DNA from 4 places in the Kitasatospora sp. NPDC089797 genome. Region 2 is predicted to be linked to each of the others. Evidence: riboswitches for the same ligand, from Rfam matches in the RefSeq annotation. Region 2 holds a riboswitch; each other region holds the start of a gene.
What was found. A riboswitch is a leader RNA that binds a small molecule or an ion and turns the genes downstream of it on or off. The one in region 2 is predicted to bind cobalamin.
Positions count from the first base shown of each region.

Region 1 (2,192 bases), on a different contig from region 2:
GACGCCCAGCCACTGGTGGGTGGCGGACTGGTCGTCCACCAGGGTGCCGACGATCTGGGCGCCGCCGGCGACCAGGGCGGCCATCGCCATGACGATGGTGGAGTGGCCGAGCGCGAACCAGAAGCCGACCGACACCGGCCGCTGGCCGTCGGCCATCAGCTTGCGGGTGGTGTTGTCGATCGCGGCGATGTGGTCGGCGTCGAAGGCGTGCCGCATGCCGAGGGTGTAGGCGGTGATGCCGAGCCCGACGCCGAAGGTCTGGGTGCCGATGGTGTAGTGGTTCGGCGCGACCAGCAGGAACAGCATGCCGAAGGCGACCACGTGCATGGCGACGATCACGCCGAGCAGGGCGGCGGTGCGGACGGTGTCCCCGCGCTGCCAACGGGGCGGCAGCGGCAGGGAGGACGACGGGGGTTCTTCGGTGAGGGTCATGCGTGCGGGCCTTTCCGGTTCCTCGATGGGGGCGCCCCCCGGGGAACGCGGGGAACACCGTAGGGGCTCGCTCGTTCGGTCGACAAGCGTTTGCAGCTGCGAAGAGGTTGCAATAAGGCAAAACCGGGACTTCGGGGGCGAAGCGCCGCCGCGCTGACGTCGTCTCACCATGCGGACGATCGAGTGATTCACTGGCCCGGCTCCAGGAGATTGCCTCTAGGCTTGCCCGTACAGCTGGTTCGCCCCGTCCGCCAGACGGGGCGTCGTAAGAGGGAACCCGGTGACGCCTTTCACACGGCCAGTCCGGGACTGCCCCGCAGCGGTGAGCGGGAACGACCGCCGTCATACGCACTGGACCCGGGACGGGTCTGGGAAGCGACGGCCACTAGGTGTCCGCCCTTCGTCTCCACGGAGGTCGGTCGTGCCCGCGAGTCCGAAGACCTGCCCGCTGTCCGTGCGCGACCGAGTTCGCGCGCGGCCATCCGGTGACCTCGAGGGCGGGTCGGCGTACATACCAGGCGGAGCCGTGCCCGTGCACGGTCGTCCGTGCGGTACGTCATCCCTTCGCGCCCCCGTGCCGTCCCCGGGACCATGAGGAATCAGGCTCGCGAAGGAGAGTCCCTTGACAGCGAAGTCCGCAGCCGCGGCGACCGTGGCCACCGCTTACGGTTACCCCCGCCAGGGTCGTAACCGGGAACTGAAGAAGGCGATCGAGGGCTACTGGAAGGGCGCGGTCACGGCCGAGTCGCTCCAGCAGACCGCCGCCGAACTGCGCAGGGAGAACTGGGCCGCGCTCGTCGAGGCGGGCATCGGCGAGGTACCGACCGGCGACTTCTCGTTCTACGACCACGTGTTGGACGCCTCGGTGGCCGTCGGGGCGATCCCGGCCCGGCACCGGGACGCCGTCGACGCCGACCCGCTGGACGGCTACTTCGCGATGGCCCGCGGCAACCAGGATGTCGCGCCGCTCGAGATGACCAAGTGGTTCGACACCAACTACCACTACCTCGTCCCGGAGTTGGGCCCGGACACCGCCTTCGCGGCGAACCCGGCCAAGCCGGTCGGCGAGCTGCGCGAGGCGCTCGCGCTCGGCCACACCGCCCGGCCGGTGCTGGTCGGCCCGGTCACCTACCTGCTGCTCGCCAAGCCCGCCCCCGGGGTGGCCGAGGACTTCCAGCCGATCACCCTGCTGGACCGGCTGCTGCCGGTCTACGCCGAGCTGCTGGCCGCGCTCAAGGCCGCCGGCGCCGAGTGGGTGCAGCTGGACGAACCCGCCCTGGTGCAGGACCGCACCCCGGCCGAACTGAACGCCGCCGCCCGCGTCTACCGCGAGCTCGGCGCCCTCACCGACCGGCCCAAGCTGCTGGTGGCGAGCTACTTCGACCGCCTGGGCGACGCCCTGCCGGTGCTCGCCAAGGCCCCCGTCGAGGGCCTGGCGCTGGACTTCACCGGCCCGGCCGCGGGCAACCTGGACGACCTGGCCGCGGCCGGGGGCCTGCCCGGCAAGCGACTGGTCGCGGGCGTGGTCGACGGCCGCAACATCTGGATCAACGACCTGGAGAAGTCGCTGGCCACCCTGGCGACCCTGCTCGGCCTGGCCGACCGGGTCGACGTCGCCCCGTCCTGCTCCCTGCTGCACGTGCCGATCGACGCCGCCGCCGAGCGCGACATCGACCCGCAGATCGCCCGCTGGCTCGCCTTCGCCCAGCAGAAGGCCGTCGAGACCGCCCTGCTGGCCCGCGGCCTGCGGGAGGGCACCG
Region 1 is NZ_JBFBGS010000070.1:17,396-19,587, reverse strand. Features, by position in the region: gene AB0O91_RS37425 (HoxN/HupN/NixA family nickel/cobalt transporter) at 1-432, opposite strand, end outside; cobalamin riboswitch at 651-896, shown strand; gene metE (5-methyltetrahydropteroyltriglutamate--homocysteine S-methyltransferase) at 1,055-2,192, shown strand, end outside.
Region 1: another riboswitch for cobalamin. It lies ahead of metE (5-methyltetrahydropteroyltriglutamate--homocysteine S-methyltransferase); the one in region 2 lies ahead of AB0O91_RS08405 (iron ABC transporter permease).

Region 2 (2,192 bases):
TCGGCCACCGTGAAGTCGAACTCGGCGGAGTGCTCCTGGGTCAGCGCGGCCACCCGGCGGGCCGACTCGCGGGCGGTGAGCGCGTGCAGGTCCTCGCCGTCCAGCCGGACCGCCCCGCCGGCCGGCCGCAGCACCCGGTAGACGCAGCGCAGCAGGGTCGACTTGCCGCTGCCGTTCGGGCCGATCAGCCCGACCACCTGGCCGGCCGCGGCCGTCAGGCTCACCTCGTGGACCAGCCGGGTGCCGGCCAGCTCCACCGAGACGCCGTCGACGCTCAGGTCCTCGGCGGCGCTCATCGCCGGCCCCCGAAGGCCTGGCCGCGGCGGCGCATCATCAGCAGGAAGGCGGGCACCCCGAGCACCGCGGTGAACACCCCGACGGGCAGTTCGGCGGGCGCCAGCAGGGTGCGCGAGGCGATGTCCACCCAGACCAGCAGCAGCGCGCCGGCGAGCGGCGCGATCGCCAGCACCCGGCGGTGTCCGGCGCCGACCAGCATCCGGGCCAGGTGCGGCATCAGCAGCCCGACGAAGCCGATCGCCCCGCTGACCGCGACCACGGTGCCGGTGACGGCGGCGGTCACCACGAACAGCTCCCGGCGCAGCCGCTCCGGGTCCACGCCGAGCGAGGCGGAGGTCTCGTCGCCCATCGCGAGCGCGTCCAACCGCCCGGCGGCGCAGGCGAGGTAGGCCACCCCGGCCAGGACGGCGCAGGCGGCGATCGGCACCTTGCCCCAGGTGGCGCCGCCGAGGCTGCCGAGCAGCCACATCATGGCGTCCCGGGCGGCCTCCGCGTTGTCCGAGGAGAAGACCATCAGGGTGGTCAGGGCGGAGAAGCCGTAGGAGAGCGCGGTGCCGGTGAGCACCAGCCGCAGCGGGGTGAGCCCGTACGCGGTGCGGGCGGTGAGGTAGACCAGCACCATGGCGAGCAGTGCGGAGCCGAAGGCGGAGACGGAGATCGCCCACACCCCGAGCGAGGCGAAGGCGCCGAGCAGCAGGACGGCGTTGGCGCCGACGGCCGCGCCGGAGGAGATGCCGAGCACGAAGGGGTCGGCGAGGGCGTTGCGCACCAGCGCCTGGACGGCGACCCCGGTGGCGGCCAGTCCGCCGCCGACCACGGCGGCCAGCACGGTGCGCGGCAGCCGGAGCTCCCAGACGATCGCGTACGCCGCCGCCTCGCTCGCGTCCAGCCGGCCGCCGGTCAGTCCCGCGCCCAGGAGCCGTAGCACGTGGGGGAGTTCGATCCCGGAGGCGCCGAACGCGACGCCGCAGACCAGGGAGATCAGCAGGGCGACGGCGAGTCCGACGGCGAGCGGGACGGTCGGTATTCGGCGAACGGGGTCACTCACGGGCGGTCGCGCCTTGCCTCGGGCCGCGGGTGTGCCGGGGCGGGCGCCGGCCGGGGCGGGCCCGGGCGCCTTCCCCTCGCGGTCCACGGCGAGTTGTCGGGAGTCCAGCGGCCGAGGGTGATCGGGCTGACGCGGTCGCTCGGACCGCGCTCACCGTTGCGGGTCAGCGCCGGATTCGCACCGGACTTCCCCCTCGGACGCCCAGGCAGCATAACAGCCGCTCAGGGCAGGCAACCCTTACCGGGGGCGGATCGCACGTGGACGCACGACCGCCCCCGTCCGCACGGTGCGGACGGGGGCGGCCGGGTGGCGACGCGTCAGGCTCAGGCCTGCTTGGTCTCCCAGAAGATCTTGTCGACCTCGGCGATCAGGTCCAGCAGGGCCTGGCCGGTGGCCGGGTCGGTGGACGCCTTGGCGGCCGAGGCGGCCTTCAGGGTGTCGTTGATCAGCTGGTGCAGCTGCGGGTACTTCTCGAAGTGCGGGGCCTTGAAGTAGTCGCTCCACAGCACCGAGATGTGGTGCTTGACGGCCTCGGCGCGCTGCTCCTTGATGATGATGGCGCGGGCGCGGAAGTGCGGGTCCTCGTTGGCCTGGTACTTCTCCTGGGTGGCCTTGACCGACTCGGCCTCCAGCTTGGCCTGCGCCGGGTCGTAGACACCGCAGGGCAGGTCGCAGTGGGCGTGGGCGGTGGCGCGCGGTGCAAACAGACGAGAGAACATGGGAGTCCTTCCTTAGATCGTCTTCCCGCGCCCGAGACTACCCTTCCGGCCTCGGGGTTTCGCGGTCGGAGGGTGGGCCTAGGGCGAAAGACGGACCCGGAACCGGGGTAATCCGGGCATCGAACGGA
Region 2 is NZ_JBFBGS010000008.1:66,487-68,678, forward strand. Features, by position in the region: gene AB0O91_RS08400 (ABC transporter ATP-binding protein) at 1-296, opposite strand, end outside; gene AB0O91_RS08405 (iron ABC transporter permease) at 293-1,345, opposite strand; cobalamin riboswitch at 1,440-1,579, opposite strand; gene sodN (superoxide dismutase, Ni) at 1,669-2,064, opposite strand.

Region 3 (2,192 bases), on a different contig from region 2:
CGCGGCCGGCCGGGCCGGCCTCCCGGTGAGCCTGGAACGCCTGCGCTTCGAGTGGACGCCCCCGGCCGGCGTCCCGGAGCCGTCCGGCCGTCTGCTCCTCCAGCCGGAGCCCGACGACGAGGTCTTCGTCGAGCTGTTCCGCCGGGTCCTGGTCGACACCCTGGACACCGACACCCGCAAGGAGGCCGAACGCCTCGGCGCCGAGGCCCAGGCCCGGGCCGACGTCGCCTTCTACCGCGACACCATGCCCGGCGACCGCTCCTGGTGGCGGGTCGCCCGCACCCCCGGCGGCGAGCCGGTCGGCTTCGGCATCCCCTCCCGCAACCACGCCGCCCCCGTCGTCGGCTACCTCGGCGTCCTCCCGGAGCACCGCGGCCACCACTACGCCGACGACATCCTGGCCGGGATCACCCGCATCCTCGCCACCGAGGCCGCCGCCACCCGGATCCTGGCCGACACCGACCTCACCAACACCCCGATGGCCGCCGCCTTCGCCCGCACCGGCTACCGGAACACCAGCCGCCGCCTGGTCCTCTCCGCACGCTGACCCCGGACCGGACCGCCCGGTGCGGCGCCCCGGCCCCCGGCGCCGCACCGGGCGGAACCGCGCTGACCACGCCTGATACCTTGCCAAGGCCGTGGTGTACGGGAAACCGGTCGAAGTCCGGTGCGGCCCTCGCCACTGTTGCCGCGGAGTGTCGCGGCCCTCGCCGACCGGCTCCCCCAGCGGTCGGGGCCACTGGGCGGTCCACAGGAACCGCCCGGGAAGGTCGGCTGCGGCGCGTCGATGCGGAAGCCAGGAGACCGGCCACGGCGCGACATGTTCCACGAGGGTTTTGGAGAACACGTGCCCAGCGGTCTGCCGTACCCGGCCCGATCGATACGTCCCACCGGTTCCACCCGTCCCTCCGGCCCGCTGCGGGTCGGCCGGGCGGTCGCCGTCCTGCTGTCCGTCGGCGTGCTCGGCGCCTGCGCGGGCGCCCCCGCGCCGAGCGCCTCCGCCGGGGCGACCGGGAGCGCCGCACCGGTCAGCGTGGACAACTGCGGGACCACCGTGACGGTGAGCGCACCGCCCGCCCGGCTGGTGACGCTCAACCAGGGCGCCACCGAGGTGGCCCTGGCCCTCGGCCTGCAGTCCCGGATGGCCGGCACCGCCTACCTCGACGACGCCGTGCCGGACCAGTGGAAGGCCGCCTACGACTCCGTCCCGGTGCTCTCCGAGAAGTACCCGACCAAGGAGAAGCTCCTCGCGGCCCGTCCCGACTTCCTGTACGCCTCCTACGCCAGCGCCTACACCGACAAGGTCGCGGGCACCCGGGAGGAGCTGCGCGGCCAGGGCATCGCGTCGTACGTGTCCCCGTTCGGCTGCTCGGACAAGAGCCAGGTGCCGCCGACGACGTGGCAGGCGGCGTGGGGCGAACTGAACGACGTCGCCAAGGTCTTCGGCGTCCCGGAGCGGGCGGCCGAGGTCCAGCACCGGCAGGAGGAGCAGCTGGCGCAGTTCAAGGCGACGGCCGCGGGCAAGGACCTCAAGGTCCTGTGGTTCGACTCGGACACCAAGACGCCGTTCGTCGGCGCCGGGCACGGCGGACCCCAGCTGGTGCTCGACGCGGTGGGTGCCCGCAACGTCTTCGCGGACCTGCCCGGCGGCTGGCAGACCGTGAGCTGGGAGAAGGTCGTCGCGGCGGACCCGGACGCCATCGTGGTCGCGGACGCCGGCTGGGACACCGCCCAGTCCAAGATCGACTACCTGGAGAACGACCCTGTGCTGAGCAAGCTCGGCGCCGTGCAGCGCAAGGCCTTCGTGGTGGTGCCGTTCTCGGAGTCGACACCCGGTGTGCGGCTCGCCGACGGTGCCGCCAAGGTGTCCGCCGGGTTGGGCCGACTGCACCCGGCGTCATGACCTCCGCGCCCCGCCCCGCCGTGCGGCCGGCCGGTCCGGGTCGCGCGACGGCGGCCCTGACCGTCGGGGCGGCCCTGCTGCTGGCCACCGTGCTGCTCGGCCTGGCCGTGGGCTCGCAGCCCGAGCCGCTCCCGACGGTGATCGACGTGGTGCTGCGCCGGCTCGGGCTGACCGACCCGCACGTGACCCTGCTGGACGACCAGATCGTCTGGCAGCTGCGGCTCCCCCGGGTCCTCGGGGCGGCCGCCACCGGCGCCGGCCTCGCGGTCTGCGGTGCGGTGCTGCAGAC
Region 3 is NZ_JBFBGS010000090.1:9,513-11,704, reverse strand. Features, by position in the region: gene AB0O91_RS40125 (GNAT family N-acetyltransferase) at 1-547, shown strand, start outside; cobalamin riboswitch at 623-828, shown strand; gene AB0O91_RS40120 (ABC transporter substrate-binding protein) at 848-1,903, shown strand; gene AB0O91_RS40115 (iron chelate uptake ABC transporter family permease subunit) at 1,900-2,192, shown strand, end outside.
Region 3: another riboswitch for cobalamin. It lies ahead of AB0O91_RS40120 (ABC transporter substrate-binding protein); the one in region 2 lies ahead of AB0O91_RS08405 (iron ABC transporter permease).

Region 4 (2,192 bases), on a different contig from region 2:
CGGTCAGTCCTCGGTACGGCGCAGCAGGTAGGTGTCCATGATCCAGCCCTTGCGCTCGCGGGCCTCCCCGCGCAGCCGGGCGATCTCCGGGGCGGCCTCGGCGAGCGGGCCGGAGACCAGGATCTCGTCCGGGCCGCCCAGGTAGGCGCCGTAGTGCACGTGCACGCCCTCGGGGTCGAGGCCGGTGAGGGCCGCCTGCCCGTCCAGCATCACCACCGCGTCCTCGCTGCCCGGGCCGAAGCCCTCGGCGGCCAGCCGGCGGGCGGTGGTGATCCGCACCGGTCGGCCGACCCGGGTGAGGGTGGTGCGGTGCTGGGCGGCGAGCACCGAGACGCTGCTGATCCCGGGCACGACCCGGTACGCGAAGGCGTCCGGCTCGGTGGCCAGCACCTCGTCCAGGACGGCGGTCACGCTGTCGTAGAGGCTCGGGTCGCCCCAGACCAGCAGCGCGCCGGTCTCGTCCGGGCCCAGGTGCTCGGCGACCAGCCGGCCGACCAGCTCGGCCCGGCGGCGCCGCCAGTCGTGGACCGCCTCGGTGTAGGCGGGGGTGGTGCGGTCGCGCTCGGCGTCCGGCACCTCGACCACCCGGTGGCCGGGCCGGCCGTGCTCCTCGATCATCCGGCGGCGCAGGTGCATCAGGTCCTGGCGCTGCTGGTTCTTGTCGAGGAGGAGGAAGACGTCGGTGCGGGCGAAGGCCTTGACCGCTTGGAGGGTGAGGTGGTCCGGGTCGCCCGCACCGATGCCGATGACGATGATCTGCCGCATACCGCGATTCTGCCGGATGCCGCCGGGCGGATCGTCCGCGGACCGCCCTGACCTGCGGCGTCCGGGGCCCGCGCGCACGGCGTGGACCGGTCCGGCGACGGGGACGTGACCTTCCGCACGCTGGGCTCCCGGGCGGATCGGGGCGATTGACGGCCCCCCGGGGCGGGCCTAACCTACCGGACGTAGTGATGGCGTAAGGAAGCCGGTGGGACTCCGGCACGGTCGCGCCACTGTGAGCGGGCCCTCCTCCGGGCGGCCCGTGAGTCAGATACGACGCCATCACGTCCGCCCCAACGAGAACGGGACGCACGATCCCCGAAGGAGGCTCAACTGTGAGCACCAGTATGCCCGGGCCCTCCGCCCTGCCCGTCCCGGTCGTGGTGCCGGCGTCCAAGGCGGTCGCCTGGCTCGTCGTCACCGCTCTCATCGCGCTGGCCGTCTACTACTTCATCGGCGTCGACCAGGGCGCCTACTCCGTGTTCGGCAAGGACATGCACATCCACGAGTTCGTCCACGACTCGCGGCACTTCCTCGGCTTCCCCTGCCACTGACGACCGGAAGCAGCGAACCACCCGACATGGAGAAGAGACTCATCCTGCGCGGCGTCCTCGCCGGCGCAGTGGCCGGCCTGCTCGCCTTCGTCTTCGCCCGGATCTTCGCGGAGCCGCAGATCAACGCGGCGATCGAGTACGAGAGCGGACGCGACGACGCGCAGGGACTGCTGGACAAGGCCGCCGGACTGCCGATGGACATGGGCGGACCGGACATCTTCAGCCGCACCGTCCAGGCCAACGTCGGCATCGGCGTCGGCATGATCCTGTTCGGCACGGCGATGGGCGCGCTGTTCGCGATCGCCTACACCGTCTGCCTGGGCCGCACCGGCCGGCTCCGCCCGCGCACCCTGGCGATGCTGGTGGCGCTCGGCGGCTTCCTCGGCCTGTACTTCGTCCCGTTCATCAAGTACCCCGCCAACCCGCCGGCCATCGGGCACCCGGAGACCATCCGGGACCGCGGCAACCTGTACCTGGGCATGGTCGTCTGCTCGATCGTGTTCCTCGTCCTGGCGGTCTGGCTCGGCAAGCGCCTCCAGGCCCGGTTCGGGAACTGGAACGCCACCCTGCTGGCGGCCGGCGCCTTCGCCGTGGCGATCGGCATCGTCATGGCGGTGCTCCCCCCGCTCGGTGAACTCGCCGACAACGTCCAGCAGTTCGGTCACCACGCGACGGAGACCCCGCTGCCGTTGACCGACGACAAGGGCGCCATCGTCTACCCGGGCTTCCCGGCGGACACCCTGTTCGAGTTCCGCTTCTACTCGGTGGCCGCGCAGCTGCTGCTGTGGGGCACGCTGGGCCTGCTCTTCGGGCCGATGGCCGAGCGCCTGCTCAGGAGCCGCGCCGAGGCCACCGCCCCGGCCGAGGCCGGACCCG
Region 4 is NZ_JBFBGS010000070.1:12,072-14,263, reverse strand. Features, by position in the region: gene folP (dihydropteroate synthase) at 1-31, shown strand, start outside; gene cobF (precorrin-6A synthase (deacetylating)) at 4-765, opposite strand; cobalamin riboswitch at 938-1,061, shown strand; gene AB0O91_RS37400 (CbtB-domain containing protein) at 1,128-1,316, shown strand; gene AB0O91_RS37395 (CbtA family protein) at 1,343-2,192, shown strand, end outside.
Region 4: another riboswitch for cobalamin. It lies ahead of AB0O91_RS37400 (CbtB-domain containing protein); the one in region 2 lies ahead of AB0O91_RS08405 (iron ABC transporter permease).